2 regions of the Pigmentiphaga sp. CHJ604 genome follow, and region 1 is predicted to be linked to the other one. Evidence: predicted binding sites of a transcription regulator. Region 1 holds the regulator's gene; the other holds the start of a gene.
What was found. The regulator FNR, encoded in region 1, switches genes on or off when oxygen is low (the NO sensors DNR and NnrR bind a similar motif). The targets are predictions, from matches to a motif close to TTGATNNNNATCAA.

Region 1 (4,207 bases):
TCGTCGAGCAATTGGGGCGGGACATCGCCGAAGGGCTGCGCCAACCCGACATGACGGCCAGGCTGGAAGCGGCCGCGTTCGAGCCGCGGCCGCTGGATTCGGTGGAATTCGCGCGGGTGAACCAGTCCGAACTGGCGCGCTGGGACGCCATCGCCAAGCGCTCCAAGGTGGCGCTGGAGTTCGGCCAGTAGGGCCGCCTGGCCGTGCATTGTCTATTCGGGACCCGGCGGATATAGTCATGCTGCCATGGACATCAACAAGCTCGACCTGAATCTCCTGCTGGTATTCGAGGCGCTCTATCTCGAGCGCAACGTGACTCGCGCGGGGGAACGCGTCGGACTGTCCCAGCCGTCCATGAGCAATGCCCTGCTGCGCTTGCGCAACCAATGCAACGACCCGCTGTTCGTTCGCACGCAGGGCGGCATGGAGCCCACTTCGTACGCGTCCGAGCTGGCGGGCAGCGTGCTGCGGGCGTTGGAACTGGTGCGCAATGGCTTCGAGCAGGCCAGCGGATTCGATCCGGGCTCCAGCCAGCGCAGCTTCACGCTCCTGATGTCCGATTTTTCCCAGTTCCTGGTGTTGCCGCAGCTCGTGGCGCGCTTCAAGTCGTCCGCGCCGGGCATCAGCCTGGAGGTCAGCAGCCTGAGCAGGGAACACTACCGGGCGGCCCTGGAAAGCGGCGACGCCGATCTCGCCGTCGGCAACCTGCAGGAGCTGCAAAGCGGTTTCTACCAGCAGGGCCTGTTCGTCGACCAGCACGTCTGCGTGATGGGCAGCGGTTTCCTCAAGGCGGGCGAGGCGATCACGCTGGACGAGTACCTCGCGGCGCGGCACCTGGTGGTCACGGCCAACAAGACCGACCTGCAGATAGAGAAGGAGCTGGGCAAGCAGGGGCACCGGCGCGAAGTGGCGCTGCGCGTGCCCAACTACCTGGTGCTGCCCAAGATCCTGGCGCAGACGGACCTGATCGTCACGGTGCCCGAGGTCATCGCCCAGGCCATTACCGACGATGCCGCCGGAGCGACCTGGTCGCGGCTGCCCTTCCAGACCCCGCATACCCACATCCGCCAGTTCTGGCATGCGCGCTACCACCACGACAGCGCCAATACCTGGCTGCGCCGGCAGATCGCCGACCTGCACATAGGCGCCAGCCTGCGCAAGGTGGGGGCCGGCCCGACGCCGCCGGCGTGTCCCGAGGCGGCATGAACGGCCGCGCGGCTATTGCGCCAGCGCGACCAGGTGGCCCCAGTTCAGCCGCGATTGCAGATGGAAGTAGGTCATGGCCAGCCAGCCCTTGCGCATCCACGCGGTGACCGTGGCGTCGGGCAACTGGTCGAAGCGGGTCTCGTCCACCACCAGGAAGCCGTCCAGCGTGACGCGCTCGCCGCCTTGCAGGTCCACGGCCACCTGGCGCGGGATCAGCAGGTTCTCGGCCCGCAGGGCCGCGACGTAGTCGCGGGTCATCGCGAGCCCGGCCTGGAGTTCCCCCAGGAATTGCAGCATTTCCCCGACGACAGGAGAGGGTTGGCCATCCTCGAACAGGGGCTGGGCGTCGTCGGCGGCACTGCGCAGGTGGGCGGCATCCTCGTCCACGCACAGCGCGTAGCGCTGGCTGGCCGGGTCTTCCTGCAGGATGAACGGATAGCGCCGCAAATGGGCGGGAATGTAGCGGTTGGGCCGCCACCGCCCGGCGGCATCCACCAGGAGGTTCTGCGCGCTGCGCAGGCCCAGTACCGCCATGGGCATCTGTTCTTCGCCGGCGAACACGATGGGCAGGTCCCGCGCCGCCATCGCGAACTCCGTCGCCACCAGCGGCACGGCGGTCTGGCCGCGCGAGAAGGCGTAGCCGGCCTGGCGGTCGAGCCGCAGGTGGGCATGCCGTTGCGGGTCCAGCGCGCGGGCCTGGGCGAACATGGGGGCGTTGGCGCCCGCCTGGGGAGAGGTGGTCATCGGTATCCTGCTAGCAATGGGGGCCGGCCAGGCGCCGCAGCGCCGCCATGTCCACGATCTCGACCTGCTTCTGCTGGATGCGCAGCACGCCGGACTTGGCGAAACGCGAGAACAGACGGCTGACGGTCTCGAGGGTCAGTCCCAGGAAGTTGCCGATTTCCTCGCGGCTCATACGCAGCACGAACGCGGACGAGGAATAGCCGCGCGCGGCCAGGCGCTCCGACAGGCTGACCAGGAAGACGGCCAGCCGTTCCTCGGCGCGCATGGTACCCAGGGACAGCAGCATCTGCTGGTCTTGTTCGATCTCGCGACTCATCAGCCGCATGAGCTGGCGTTGCAGCGAGGGCAGGTGGTTGGCCAGCGAGGACAGGTCGCGCACCGGGATCACGCAGACCTCGCTGTCTTCCAGCGCGATGGCGGTCGAAGCATGGCTGTTGCGGCCCAGTCCGTCCAGCCCGACGATTTCGCCGGGCAGGTGAAAGCCGGTGATCTGCTGGCGGCCGTCCGCCAGTTCCAGATAGGTTTTCAGGGTGCCGAAGCGGATGCCATAGACGGCGTCCAGGCCGTCCTCGAAGCGAAAGAGGGATTCGCCCCGGGCGAGCCGCACGCGCTGCTGCACCAGTTCGTCCATTCGCCCGGCATCCTCGGCGGCCATGCCGACGGGCAGGCAGAACTGCCCCAGCCCGCAGGTCGAGCAGCGTATGGAGTCGAGGGTAAGCGGAATGCGTTTGGTCATGGCTGGTCTTTGTTCTGGGCCGGCCGCAGCGGCCTGGGCGGCGTCTGCCCTAAGGCAGGCGCTTGGCGTAGCTCTGCCGCAGCATGTCGATGAATACCCGGACGCGCAGCGGCAGGTGCTTGCGCTGAGGATACACGGCATAGATGGCGTTGGGGGGCGCGGCGAACTGGTCCAGCACCGTCACCAGGCGGCCTTCCTTCAGGTCGTCCTCGATTTCCCACAGCGATCGCCATGCCAGTCCCCGCCCGTCCAGAGTCCAGGCATGGAGCACGGCGCCGTCGGTGCATTCCAGCGTACCCGATATGCGCTGCGGCGTCGTCTTGCCATCGATGGTGAAGAGCCAGCCGCGTGCCTGGTTGACGCCGGTGCCGAAGGACAGGCAGTTGTGGCGCGCCAGGTCGGCGGGGTGTTCGGGCGTGCCGTGCCGGCGCAGGTAGGCGGGCGAGGCGACCACCATCCGGCGGTTGTCGGCCAGGCGCACGCTGACCATGCTGGAGTCGGCCAGATCGCCGATCCGGATGGCGCAGTCATAGCCTTCGTTGACCAGGTCCACCAGCCGGTCGCTCAGGTCCAGCGTCACCGTGATGCCGGGATAGGCGTCCAGCAGCCGGGGCAGCAGGGGCGCCACGTGGCGCCGGCCGAATCCGCCCGGGGCCGTGACGCGGAAGTGCCCCTTGGGATGTTCGCCGCCCGCCGCCACGCTGTTTTCGGCGTTCTCGAGCGACTGCAGGATCTGCTGGCATTCCTCGAAGAATTCCGTGCCCTCGGCGCTGAGCGAGATCTTGCGCGTGGTACGGATCAGCAGCTTGACCCCCAGCCTGGCTTCCAGCGCGTCGATGCGCCGGCCGATGACGGCGGGAGCGACTCCTTCGCTGCGTGCCGCGGCCGACAGGCTTCCGCGCACGACGGCCGAGACGAAGGATTCGATCTGCTTGAAGCGGTCCATGGGAGGCCGGGCGATTTATGCAAATTAGTAAATAATTTGCGCCCGATTTTAGCCTATTCTTAAAAACCGGAGGGGCCGGCGCATCAACCCTGAGGTTCGCGTTGCAGGACGCGGATCAACTGATCGATATCCAGCGGCTTGGTCAGGTGAAAGGCGAACCCGGCATCCAGGCAGCGGCGCACGTCGGACTCCATGCCGTAGCCCGTGAGCGCGACCGCGATCTGGTCGGCCTGAGGGGCATAGTGCCGCAGCACGTCGATGCCATCGCCATCGGGCAGCCCCATGTCGCTGACCAGGACGTCGTAGCGCTTGGCGTCGACGCAGCGGCAGGCTGCCGCCACGTTTTCCGCGACCTCGACCTCGTAGCCGTATTCGCTCAGCAGGAACTGCATGGCTTCGGCGGTATCGACGTTGTCCTCCACCAGCAGGATGCTGGCGGGGCGGACCAGGGGCGCGGAGACGGACTGCGCCTGCTCGACCGGGGCGTCCGGGGCCCCGCTGGCCGGATCGTCCAGCGCCAGCGTGAAGGTCGTGCCCTTGCCCTGGCCGTCGCTGCGCACGCTCAGGGTGCCGCC
Region 2 (4,207 bases), 520 kb from region 1:
GTGCTGGTGGTGGGCAGCGTCAACAGCTCCAATTCCAACCGCTTGCGCGAGGTGGCCGAGCGCAAGGGCGTGGCCGCCTACCTGATCGACGGCGCCGGCGACATCGATCCGGCCTGGCTGGAAGGGCGCAGCCGGGTGGGCGTCACGGCCGGCGCCTCGGCGCCCGACGTGCTGGTGCAGCAGGTCATCGCCCGCCTGAAGGAGCTGGGCGCGGCCTCGGTGCGCACGCTGGCCGGCGCCGAGGAAGGTATCGCCTTCCCGCTGCCCAAGGGCTTGTCCAAGAACGTCCGCCTGTAGTCCTACGGAGCCTCCATGCGCCTCTACAGTTATTTCCGCAGTTCCGCCGCCTATCGCGTGCGCATCGCGCTGGCCCTGAAAGGGCTGCCGTACGACTATCTCGCGGTGCATCTGCTCAAGGACGGCGGCCAGCAGCTGAAGCCGGATTTTCGCCGGCTGAGCCCGGCCGCCCTGGTGCCGGTGCTGGAGGATGGCGGCCATGTCCTGACCCAGTCGCTGGCCATCATCGAATACCTGGAAGAGACGCATCCCCAGCCGGCGCTGCTGCCGGCCACCCCGGCGGAGCGTGCCCGCGTCCGCGCGCTGGCGCTGGACATCGCCTGCGACATCCATCCGCTGAACAACCTGCGCGTGCTGAAGTATCTGAAGAGCCCCCTGGGCATCGACCAGCAGGGGCGCGACGAGTGGTACCGACATTGGGTGGAGGGCGGCCTGGCCGCGCTCGAGCGCATGCTGGCCGACTCGCCCGCGACGGGGCTGTGCTGCCACGGCGACCAGCCGACGCTGGCCGACCTGTGCCTGGTGCCGCAGGTCTACAACGCCCGCCGCCTGAAGTCGGACCTGACGGCCATGCCGACGGTAGTGCGGATTGCCGATCATTGCGCCGCGCTGCCTGCCTTCCAGGCAGCCCACCCCGACGCGCAGCCGGATGCGGAATAGGATTTGAATACGCCAGCAAAGTTTTGCTAGAATAGCGGGCTAGCTTGAAGCACATGCCTTTTAGACGCGGCGTAAGTGGCGTCGGGAAGGCGGGCGTCGGAAAGACAGGCTTCGGGAAGATTTCGCCGGCATAGCTCAGTTGGTAGAGCAGCGCATTCGTAATGCGAAGGTCGTAGGTTCGACTCCTATTGCCGGCACCATCAAAAAAAGGGGCAGCCCATCGGGCTGCCCCTTTTTCTTTGCCGTCCGGGTGGCGTTCATGGGGCGGGTTCCTCGTCGTCGTGATCGTTCATGGTCCGCAGGTCGCGGGCCAGTTGCCCCACCTTGTCCGCGATGGCGCGCAGCTCCGCCGGCGACAGGACCATGTGGGCAGCCAGTCGAAACAGATAGAGGTGCGCGAACAGGGCGGGAATCGTCTCGTCCGTCCAACCTGGCCAGACATCCTGGAGCCTGTCGTCCTCGGTCGGATCGCCGGAGGCGGGCACCGTCCGCGCCGGGTGGGGTCTTTTTTTCATTGTCGCGCCGTGGCCATTTGTACCGGGGTCAGGCAGTGCCGGCAGGCCTGGGCGCCGGGAGATACGTAGCGCCCGCAACGCGGGCAAAGCGAGCCGCCGCGCCGCGCGATTTCCGCCAGGCGCCGCGCCCGGCGGCGATTCCTGATGACGAAAGTGACGCAAATAGCACATATCAGGACAATCAAAGCCACAAAAAGCATATCCATTTGCCCCTCAAATTCCGAATTTCCCGTGAGCGTGGATGATATCCACATTTTGTTACGATGGGTTTCATTTTGGGGTCGGATCAACTTCTTGATAGGGGAATACCCTTGTTTCGAGCCGTGCCCGTGACGCGAGGTTGATCCAGGTCAAGCCCGGCCAAACTCGGATGGTTCGTGCGGGCCGGCTTCATGGCACGATGGGTTTCCCCAACATTGGAATGCCAGCATGGGTATCGATACTTGCAGCATCTTGCTTGCCACCGACTTGAGCGCGCGCGGCGACCGCGCACTGGACCGCGCGATCGACATCGCCCGCCAGCGGCGCTGCAAGCTGGTCGTGCTCCACGTCATCGAAGAGTCGCCGCTGATCGAGCGGCTGATGGCGCGCAACCGCGAAGCGGACATGGAAGCGGCCGAGCGCGCCCTGCGCGACATCGTGGGCGAAGTGGACGTGCCGATGGAATTGGTGCTGGAGACCGGCAATCCGGTCGAGGTGATCCAGCGTACCGCCCGCAGCCGGCAATGCGACCTGATCGTGACCGGGGTGGCGCGCGACGAGACGCTGGGCCGGCTGCTGCTGGGCTCCACGGTCGAGAAGCTGGCGCGCGAGTCGACCTTGCCCATCCTGATCGTGAAGAAGCGTCCCCATCGCCCCTACCGGCAGGTCGTCGCGGCCACGGATTTCTCCGAGGGCGCCCGGCAGGCGATGAACGCGGCGCGGGCATTCTTTCCCGACGCCCAGATGACCTTGTTCCACGCCTATCCCACGCTGAAGGCCGACCCGGACCAGGACGAGATCGAGGCGGCGAAGCGGGCGGCCGAGCGCCTGGCCGACGGCTTCATCGCGAACAATCTGCCGCAGGCGGGGCAGCCCGGCACGCGGCTGGTGCTGCAGCACGGGATGCCCGAGGGCGCGGTGCCGGATTATGTGCGCCATCATCCGGCCGACCTGCTGGTGGTGGGGACGCATGGCCTGACGGGACTGCTGCGGACCGCGATAGGCAGCGTGGCGGAAAGGCTGATCTATCTGACGCCTTGCGACGCCCTGATCGTGCGGACGATGGAGCATTGAAGCCGGGGCGGTGCGTGCGGCTGGCGAGCCGGCGCACCGCTGTTGTTACTCGTTGTTGTTACCTAACTGCGAATAAGTCGCATTTGTGATATCGTAGCGACCTTCACGGTCTGCTACGCGATTCATTCGAATGAGTGCCACCTTGCATTGGAATACGCCAGCCCCCGTCGGGCTGCGCGTCGGCGCTGGCATCGCGGTGGTGCTTCTGCATGTGGCAGTGGTCGGCGCGATGCTGGTGGCCAAGGCCGAGCCGCAGGTGGCCAAGCCGGTCGAGACGGTCGAGGTGCGGTTCGTCGAGATCGCGCCCCAGGTCCAGGTGGCGGCCGCGCCGCCGGCCCCCACGCCTCCCGCTCCGAAGCCCGAGCCCAAGCCCGTTCCTCCCAAGCCCACTCCCAAGCCCGTTCCCAAACCGCCGCCCCCCAAGCCGGCGCCACCGCCGCCCGAACCGGCTCCTCCTTCCGAAACCGCCTTGTCGCAGCCCGCCCCGGAACCGGCGCCCGCACCCGCGCCGGCGCCCGCCGTGTCGCAGCCTCCCAGCGGCAAGCCCGAGCCTGCCGACCGGACGGCCGCGCCGCAGGCGCCTGTGTCCACCGAGCCCAAGCTGGTCGGCCGCATCGAATACCTCGGGGCGCCGCCCATGCCCGAGTATCCGCGCACGTCCAAACGACTGGGCGAAGAAGGCAAGGTACTGGTGCGCCTGCTGATCAATACCCGCGGACTGGTGGACAAGGCCACGCTGGAGAAATCCTCGGGATTCAACCGGCTGGACGAGGCGGCGCTGGACGCCGCCCGGCGCGGCCGCTTCAAACCGTATACCGAAAACGGCATGGCGATCGCCGCGATCGCCATCGTGCCGTTCGATTTCACTCTCAGGAACTGACATGACCGAGACCCCGAGCCTGGGCTTTGCGCACTTCGTCTCTCAGACCGACGGTCTGGGCAAGGCGCTGTTCTTCATCCTGGTACTGATGTCGCTCGCGACCTGGTACCTGATCGTCGTCAAGGCCATCGCGAACATGCGTTCGCGGCGGCAGGGCGAGACCTTCCTGCAGCATTTCTGGAATGCGACCTCGCTCGAGGCCGTGGACCGCGAAATCACCACGCACGGCGCCAACGATCCGTTCTCGCACCTGACCAGCCACGCCTTGTACGCCCGCCTGCACCACGCGAAGTTCGGCGCGGCCAAGCTGGAAGAGGCGGGCTCGCAGTCCGATTTCGTCACGCGCACCATGCGCAAGGTCATCGACGAGGAAACCGCCAAGCTCGAGAACGGCCTGACGCTGCTGGCCTCGGTGGGGTCGACGGCTCCCTTCGTCGGGCTGTTCGGCACGGTGTGGGGCGTCTACCATGCGCTGGTGTCCATCGGCCAGGGCGGCGCGGCCACCATCGACCGCATCGCCGGCCCGGTGGGCGAGGCGCTGATCATGACGGGCCTGGGCCTGGCGGTCGCCATTCCGGCG

Region 2: R4823_RS18680 (universal stress protein) is a predicted target of FNR. The motif match lies at 1,813-1,826, and genes of this name have one in related genera.

What each region holds. Positions count from the first base shown of each region.
Region 1 covers NZ_CP136998.1:3,358,683-3,362,889, reverse strand. Annotated here, with positions in the region: gene R4823_RS16190 (tripartite tricarboxylate transporter substrate binding protein) at 1-191, shown strand, start outside; gene R4823_RS16185 (LysR family transcriptional regulator) at 247-1,206, shown strand; gene R4823_RS16180 (SapC family protein) at 1,219-1,950, opposite strand; gene fnr (fumarate/nitrate reduction transcriptional regulator Fnr) at 1,961-2,686, opposite strand; gene R4823_RS16170 (LysR family transcriptional regulator) at 2,736-3,632, opposite strand; gene R4823_RS16165 (response regulator) at 3,716-4,207, opposite strand, start outside.
Region 2 covers NZ_CP136998.1:3,874,739-3,878,945, reverse strand. Annotated here, with positions in the region: gene ispH (4-hydroxy-3-methylbut-2-enyl diphosphate reductase) at 1-297, shown strand, start outside; gene maiA (maleylacetoacetate isomerase) at 313-957, shown strand; tRNA gene R4823_RS18690 (tRNA-Thr) at 1,082-1,157, shown strand; gene R4823_RS18685 (hypothetical protein) at 1,215-1,472, opposite strand; gene R4823_RS18680 (universal stress protein) at 1,902-2,747, shown strand; gene R4823_RS18675 (energy transducer TonB) at 2,878-3,627, shown strand; partial or broken gene R4823_RS18670 (MotA/TolQ/ExbB proton channel family protein) at 3,638-4,207, shown strand, end outside.